One region of the Roseburia sp. 499 genome, then DNA from elsewhere that is predicted to be linked to it. Evidence: predicted binding sites of a transcription regulator. Region 1 holds the regulator's gene; the other holds the start of a gene.
The links. Region 1 encodes Rex, which represses fermentation and respiration genes when NADH is low (regulators of the CRP and FNR family bind a similar motif). Its sites were predicted from a motif close to ATTGTTAANTANTTAACAAT; they were not measured.

Region 1 (4,223 bases):
CAATTTGAACTGCACCATGACCATAACCGTCTGTCTTGATAACTCCCATAATTTTTGTATCTTCCTTAAGCAGTCCACGCATCTGCTCCATATTATGGAGAATCGCATCCAGATTGATTTCTGCATAAACTCTGCTGTATTTTTTCATTTTAAATTCCTTTCTTGTCCGCTTCTTTCATTACTTGACGAACACCTTCTATGATATCCTGTGCCATCATACCATAGGTTCCGGTCTGTTCTCCTATCCAATCTGCACCTGCCCCATGCAGATATACACCGAAAGGTGCAGCCTGAATTGGCTCCATCTTCTGCGCTATCAGTCCGGCAATCACACCGGTTAATACATCTCCGGCACCCGCAGTTGACATTCCATTATTTCCACTAGTATTTATAAATGCAGTCCCCTCAGGCAAAGCCGTAATAGTTCGTGCATCCTTCAATACACATATAACATTATATTCCTCTGCAAATTCACGCGCAACCTGCAATAACTGCTTTTGTATGTCAAAAATGCTTTTTTCTGTTAATCTTGCCATTTCACCAAGATGCGGTGTTACTATTATCCGCTGCTTTGCTTCTTTCAACCACTCTTTATGTCTGGCAACAATATTTAATCCATCTGCATCCAAAATCACCGGCACTTCTGCTGTTTCTAAAACAATTCTTATCGTTTCTTCTGCTGTTTTTCCTGTACCAATTCCAGGTCCTGCCACAATTACATTTGCCCATTCCATGTTTTTCTTTAATACTTCTTCTTGTTTTTGTTCTGGCTCATAGGTGTCCAAAATTGCTTCCGGTAACAGTTGTTGGATAATAGTGCGATTTGCTTCTTCTGTATATATCTTAACCAATCCGGCTCCGGTAGCATAAGCAGCTTTTCCACTTAAAAACGCTGCACCTGCCATATTCTTATGTCCAGCCACAACCAGCACTTTTCCGTAAGTACCTTTATTCGAATAATCACAGCGTTTTGGTACTTTTTCAAAGTCCTGCTGTTCCATTTCATAATTCACAGGCTTTTCTTCCAGAAAGCTTTCAGCAGTGATTCCAATATCCTTTACTTTCACCTCTCCAGAGTAGGTTGCTCCCGGATAAAGTAGCATCCCTAATTTCTGAAAAGCAAAGGTAACCGTCATATCCGCACGAAAAGCAATCCCCATAACTGCTCCTGTATCCGCATGAATTCCAGACGAAATATCTACTGCCACTTTCCATGCATTAAGTTCATTCATCTGTTTCACTATTTCAAAATAACTTCCCTGTAACTCTCTGCTTAATCCAATACCAAAAAGCGCATCCACTACTACATCAAATTTTTCCTGTGGAATCTCTTTTCGCATTTCCATTTCATATGCCCGACAGATTTCCATTTGTTTTGCTGTTTCTACAGACATATTACTCCAATCCCCCAGTATAACCAGAGTAATCTCATATCCTTTCTGCCGCAACAACCTTCCTACTGCCAGTCCATCCCCACCATTATTTCCGGTTCCACAAACCAAAAGCACTTTACTTCCCGGCTGCGTATGCCTTTCAATCTCTTCTGTTACTCCAAGTGCCGCACGCTCCATCAAAACCAATGATGGAACTCCAAAATGTTGAATGGTATTTTTGTCACACATTTTCATCTGTTTGCTGTCTACCAGAATATTCATATACATTCCTCCATGTTTAAAAAGAGACATGCCTTATGCTGCTAAGACTGTCTCTTTTCCTCTTCTTTCTGCGAAGGTTCCTTTTCATATGTCAAATCAAAAATATCTATGATATCGGCACCAAAAATATCATGCATATAGGAATAAATTTCCCTATTCTTATCCTCTACAGTCTGCTTGCGTACTGCCTTCTGCTTTACTTCTTCACGAGTCTGTTCCAACCACTTGCGGATTGCTACGCTTTCTATTTCATTGGCGCGCATTTTTTCATAACAATATTCCATGGTCTCTACCATCAGAGCTTCATTCACTGCATCCAATTCCTTAGGAACTTCATCTAATTCCGCATACGCCCGACGCAATTTTTCATTTATTTCAGAAATCAGTCTTCGATCCTCCCGAAGTTTCCTTGACTCTTGCTCGCGCTCAGCTTCATCCATGTTCGCCATAATATTCTTCATCAGTTTCTCTTTCAGGACCTTTAGGTCCTTAATCTCCTGATGCAACCGCCCCTGTTTTTTCAAGTATTCATTTGCTTTCTTTTCCAATTTGACAACACTTTTCGTTTTTCCATCATCTGAAAAAAGATTGTGCCATTTCTGGTCTAAAATCAATAATGATATCTGCTTGCCTCGAAGCACTGTTTCAAACCCATGATTTATTGCTTTTCTTCCACCCATCTTATCACTTCTTATCTCTTATCTTTGACCTTCCCCTGTTTCGCAATATTGTAGGAAAGTTGCATTAAACTGTCTGTAAGATGCACATTCTCTACCACCACATGTTCCGGAAGTTCCAAATCCAAATGCGCAAAATTCCAGATAGCATTGATTCCATAACTTACCAGCATATTTGCAACCTCACTTGCTTTTGTCTTCGGCATAGTAAGCGCTGCGATATCTACCCGATTATTTTTAAGGAAATCTTCTAATTCATCCATCATACGAATATTAATTCCCCTGACCGATACTCCTTTTAATGCCGGATTCACATCAAATAAACCAATGATAGCAAATCCTCTTTTCTCAAACTTTACATAATTTGCAAGTGCCTGTCCCAGATTACCAGCACCTATTACAATAATATTATGCTTCTGGTCCATGCCCATAATCTTTCCAATTTCATCATACAAATATTTTACATTATAGCCATAACCCTGCTGTCCAAAACCACCAAAATTATTCAAATCCTGACGTATCTGGGAAGCAGTTACTTTCATTCTCGTACTTAGTTCATTGGATGAGATACGCTCTACTCCGTCATCTAGCAAATCCCCTAAATAACGGTAGTACCTAGGCATTCTCCGGATCACTGCCTGTGATATTTCCTTTTCCATTGACGTTCCTCCTAAACTGCATTTCTCCCGTGCATATACTATACTCATTATAATGAATCCTGCCTGGACTGTCAATGTGTTAAAGAATTAACATTCTTTTACATAAGTTCTTCCCATTTTTCATACAGTGCTTCCAATTCCTGTTGGCACTTTGCATATTCTTCATGTACTTCCTGAAGTTTCGCCGAATTAGTTGCAATTTCTTCCTGTGAAAAAGATTCTTCCAATTCGCTGATATGAGCTTCCAGACTTTCAATTTTTTCTTCTGTCCGCTTTCTCTCATTTTCAATTTTTCGAAGTCTTGCCTGTTCCTCTTTCTGCTGTTTCCAATCCAGCTTATTACTACTTTCTGTTTCAGGCTTAACCTCTTTCTCTTTTTCTGTCACATAAATCTTCGTAAGTTCCCGGCACTTTTCCATGTAATAATCATAATTTCCGATATAATTTACAATGGTTTCACCTGTCAGATTCAATATTCTGGTTGCCGTTTTGTTGATAAAATAACGGTCATGAGACACAAAGAACACCGTTCCGGTATAACTATTCAATGCCTGCTCTAGAATCTCCTTAGAAGTAATATCCAAATGGTTCGTAGGCTCATCCAAAATCAAAAAATTAGCCTCAGAAAGCATTAGCTTTGCCAGCGATACTCTTCCCTTTTCACCACCACTTAAATCTGCAATCTGCTTAAATACTTCATCACCGGTAAATAAAAATGCTGCAAGCACATTACGAATCTCCGTATTTGTAAGACTTGGATATGCATCAGAAATTTCCTCTATCAGATTTTTTTCTTTATGAAGTACCTGATGTTCCTGATCATAATAGCCAATGTTTACATTGGTACCAAGTTTTATGGTTCCTGCATCAGCTTCTATCATATCATTAATAATTTTCAATATAGTGGTCTTTCCGGTTCCATTGTCACCAATAAGTGCTACCCGTTCTCCACGCTTTATTTCGAAAGAAATATCAGAGAACAACTGCTGATTTGGATATGCTTTCGCAAGATGTTCTACCGCAAGTACATCATTTCCACTGACAATTCTTGGTTCTAAATGCAAATGAATATCTGTATTCTCCTCAGTTGGCTTTTCCAGACGTTCTATTTTATCCAACATTTTCTCCCGGCTCTCTGCCCGTTTGATGGACTTTTCCCGGTTAAAAGACTTAAGTTTTGCAATAACCTCTTCCTGATGCTTAATCTCACGCTGTTGGTTATAATACTGCTT
Region 2 (4,223 bases), 540 kb from region 1:
CTAATGAATACGGAAGAGAGTGAACGGTGGTATGATAATCTGGTAGCACAGGAAAAGAGAAGAACCGGAAGTGAAAGAAAGGCAGTAAAAAGCTGGATTGCGTATTTGGATATTGCGCTACCTCATCGAGGAAGTGGTGGCCTTATTGATATTATGAAGAATGCATTTGTTTTACTCACGAATCGCCAGCTTACTCTGCCGGAATTTTCAGTTACCAGTAATCTTCCGTCGCAGATGAACGGCGGAAAGGATTTCTGTGAATGGAGTAGAAGGGACAGAGAACTGGCAAAGACGATAGGAAAGCCGGTAGCTGTCGTGCTTGGAAAATATGGAAAGGGCTTTGTAGATATTGCTCTTGCAGAGAGTTTTTATGAAAAGGGCGGGGATAACTATGAGATTCTTTCACTTGTGAGTCGGGGAAGAATGCAGGCTGAAGCCGGAGGAAAATTAGAGCAGTGTTTTGTGGCGGCTGCTATTCAGGCAAGGGTTCATGTGATTAACGGACAAATAGAAGAGGCGGTAGAGATTTTGAAGCATTTTCGGAATGTAGCAGTAAAAGAGCATGGGGACAAGCTTCTTCCGAATATAGATACTTTTTTGTTTCGTTTGGCGCTGTATCAGGGGGAAAAAGCACAGATTGAGGAATGGATGGAGAAAGCTCCAAAAGAGGATGAGGAATTCTGTACTTTTAACCGTTATCATTATCTGGCAAAGGTCAGAGGATACCTTTTATATGGGAGGTATGAGCGGGCACAGAGTCTGTTGGAGCGGCTTTTGTATTACGCAAAGGTCATGGACCGTCCGTATATCCGCATGGAGTCAAAGATACTTTTGAGTATTGCTCTTTATCGAATGGGAGAGGTAGCATGGAAAGAGATACTGTTAGAGGTGTTGAGAGAAGCAGAGGATTATCATTTTGTTAGAATTATTTCCAGAGAAGGAGCCGCTATTCGGGAACTATTGAAGTCAGTGGGCTGGAAGGCAGAGGATGCAGAAATAAAGGAACAGAAGGCATATCGTAGACAGGTACTGAAAGAGACCGAAGCAGTTGCCATTGCTTATCCCTCTTATCTGAAAGTGAAAAGTATGGAAGAAGAAGTATTTTCTGATAATGCTGTAAAAATTCTCAAGCTTCAGGCAGAAGGTCTTTCTAATACACAAATTGCGGAGTTGCTTGGAATTACGGAGAGTGCAGTAAAGTATCATTGCAGGGAAAATTATAAAAAACTGGGAGTTAGGGGAAAAGCAGAGGCTGTTATGGAAGCTAGAAAGCGAAAGCTGATTTGAAATTTTTATTTCAAATCAGCTCCTTTTCGTATTTTTACAACTTATAAAACTCAGGTTTTCTGTTTTTGAATACAGTATAGTAAGAAAATCCGGCTTCTTTTAAGATATTTGGTACCTTTGCAAAGTCAAAAGCAACATGCTCCGGTTTGTGTGCGTCAGCACCAATGGTAATAATTTCGCCACCAAGTTCATGATAGCGTTTCAGGATTGCTTCCGTAGGATTGGGATGTCCAAGACCGTATTTGAAGCCGCCTGTGTTGATTTCAATGCCTTTTCCCTTCTGAATTAAGGTTTTTAAGATTTCGTCAATCACATCGGCAAATTTTTCATAGGTATAGTAAGTATTTCGGTTAGGACCGTATCGTACCACATAGTCGATATGACCATATACATCAAAACAATCGAATGTGGAAAGGTTTTCCAGGATGGATTCAAAGTATTCCAGATAGGCATCATCTTCTGTTTTTCCAACATAGTATTCCGGATAGTAAGGGTCGATACCATGTACCACATGGGAAGAACCAATTATAAAGTCAAAGGGGTGTGTAGATACAATCTCCGGAAGTTTCTTGGAAAGGTGTGCTTGTAAGCCAAGTTCCAGACCAATAAGAACCGGAAAGTCCGAAGAAAAATCTGCCTGCACCTGAGTCAGTTCATCAAAATAAGCAGAGAAATCAATCAGAAATTCTGATGGGGCATTGGGATAATCAATATCCAGATGATCCGTAAAGCATAGACCATCCAATCCCTTTGATATGGCAGAATGAACCATTTCGCGTGAATCGGCTTCACTGTCGCCGGAAAAATGTGTGTGCATATGTGTGTCCCAAAGCATAGAAAAGTCTCCTTTTTGTACAAGGTTTTGTTCATATTTCACAGTTTACTATATATGAAATGCACTATTTTGTCAAAATACAAAGTAGCAAAGTCAGCACAATAAGTAAAATGTGGGGTAAAAGTATATTACATGTAAAAAAATAGTGAAAAAATTAACAAAGTTAAAAAACCTACTTGAATTTTGGACAAAGATTGGGTACAATGATAACAGATTTTGGGTTTGATATCCAAAAAGAAATATTAAATTCATTCAAAACTAGGAGGAATTAAACATGTCAGTAAGAGTAGCAATCAATGGATTTGGACGTATTGGACGTTTAGCTTTCAGACAGATGTTCGGTGCAGAAGGATACGAAGTAGTAGCAATCAACGATTTAACAAGCCCTAAAATGTTAGCACACTTGTTAAAATATGATTCATCTCAGGGTAAATATGAATTAGCAGATAAAGTAACAGCTGGAGAAGATTCTATTACAGTTGATGGAAAAGAAATCAAAATCTACGCTGAAGCTGATGCTAGCAATTGCCCATGGGGAGAATTAAAAGTAGACGTTGTTCTTGAATGTACAGGATTCTATACATCCAAAGAAAAAGCTTCTGCTCATATCAAAGCAGGTGCTCGTAAAGTTGTTATTTCTGCTCCAGCAGGAAATGACCTTCCTACAATCGTTTACAATGTAAACCACAATACACTGAAAGCTGATGATACAGTTATTTCTGCAGCTTCTTGTACAACAAACTGCTTAGCTCCAATGGCTGACGCTTTAAACAAATATGCAGCAATTCAGTCTGGTATTATGTGTACAATCCATGCTTACACAGGAGATCAGATGACATTAGACGGACCTCAGAGAAAAGGTGATTTAAGAAGATCTCGTGCAGCAGCAGTTAACATCGTTCCTAACAGCACAGGTGCTGCAAAGGCTATCGGATTAGTTATTCCAGAATTAAACGGAAAATTAATCGGTTCTGCACAGCGTGTACCTACCCCAACAGGTTCTACAACTATCTTAACAGCAGTTGTTAAAGGTAACGACGTAACTGTTGAAGGAATCAATGCAGCTATGAAAGCAGCAGCTAACGAATCTTTCGGATACAACGAAGATGAAATCGTATCTTCTGATATCGTAGGAATGAGATTTGGTTCTTTATTCGACGCTACTCAGACTATGGTTTCTAAAGTTGCTGATGATTTATATGAAGTACAGGTTGTTTCTTGGTACGATAACGAAAACAGCTACACAAGCCAGATGGTTCGTACAATCAAATACTTCAGCGAATTAGCATAGGCATTGAATACTTAGCGAGGACGAGCCAAAAGCGAAGTCCGAGGTTAGTATGAAAACCGTTCTGTGAGATTAGCGAAAGCGAGCCTGTATTTGGCGAAACTTGAGGTTAGCGAACAGAACTGCCTTATTCAAATGATAATACACTGCACGGTAGACTACTTTTGTGAAGCGACAGGCTACCAGAGTGCAGATAAGACTCAGGAAGGGGTCCGGTCTTTAGGGACCGGGCTCCTTTTTGTAATTTAATAAAAAAGGAGAAAATACTATGTCTTTAAACAAACTTTCTGTAGATGATATTAATGTAAAAGGAAAACGCGTTCTTTGCAGATGCGATTTCAATGTACCTTTAAAAGATGGTAAGATTACAGACGAAAACCGTCTGGTAGCAGCTCTTCCTACAATTAAAAAATTAGTAGCTGATGGTGGAAAAGTAATTCTTTGCTCTCACTTAGGAAAAGTGAAGACAGACGAAGACAAGAAAACAAAGACTCTTGCACCAGTAGCTACAAGACTTTCTGAATTATTAGGACAGGAAGTAAAATTTGCAGCAGATGCAGAGGTTGTTGGACCAAATGCAAAAGCAGCTGTAGAAGCTATGAATGATGGAGATGTTATTTTATTAGAAAACACACGTTTCAGAGCAGAAGAAACAAAGAACGGAGAAGCTTTCTCTAAAGAACTTGCTTCTTTATGTGATGTTTTCGTAAATGATGCATTCGGTACTGCTCATAGAGCACACTGCTCTAACGTAGGTGTTGCTGGGTTAGTTGACACTGCAGCAGTTGGATACTTAATGCAGAAAGAAATCGA

Region 2: gap (type I glyceraldehyde-3-phosphate dehydrogenase) is a predicted target of Rex. The motif match lies at 2,265-2,284, and genes of this name have one in related genera.

Annotation. Positions count from the first base shown of each region.
Region 1 is NZ_CP135164.1:1,580,217-1,584,439, forward strand. It holds gene alr (alanine racemase) at 1-148, opposite strand, end outside; gene BIV20_RS07925 (NAD(P)H-hydrate dehydratase) at 150-1,655, opposite strand; gene BIV20_RS07930 (hypothetical protein) at 1,697-2,335, opposite strand; gene BIV20_RS07935 (redox-sensing transcriptional repressor Rex) at 2,347-2,991, opposite strand; gene abc-f (ribosomal protection-like ABC-F family protein) at 3,090-4,223, opposite strand, start outside.
Region 2 is NZ_CP135164.1:2,115,223-2,119,445, reverse strand. It holds gene BIV20_RS10435 (LuxR C-terminal-related transcriptional regulator) at 1-1,287, shown strand, start outside; gene BIV20_RS10430 (histidinol-phosphatase HisJ family protein) at 1,322-2,122, opposite strand; gene gap (type I glyceraldehyde-3-phosphate dehydrogenase) at 2,397-3,413, shown strand; gene BIV20_RS10420 (phosphoglycerate kinase) at 3,679-4,223, shown strand, end outside.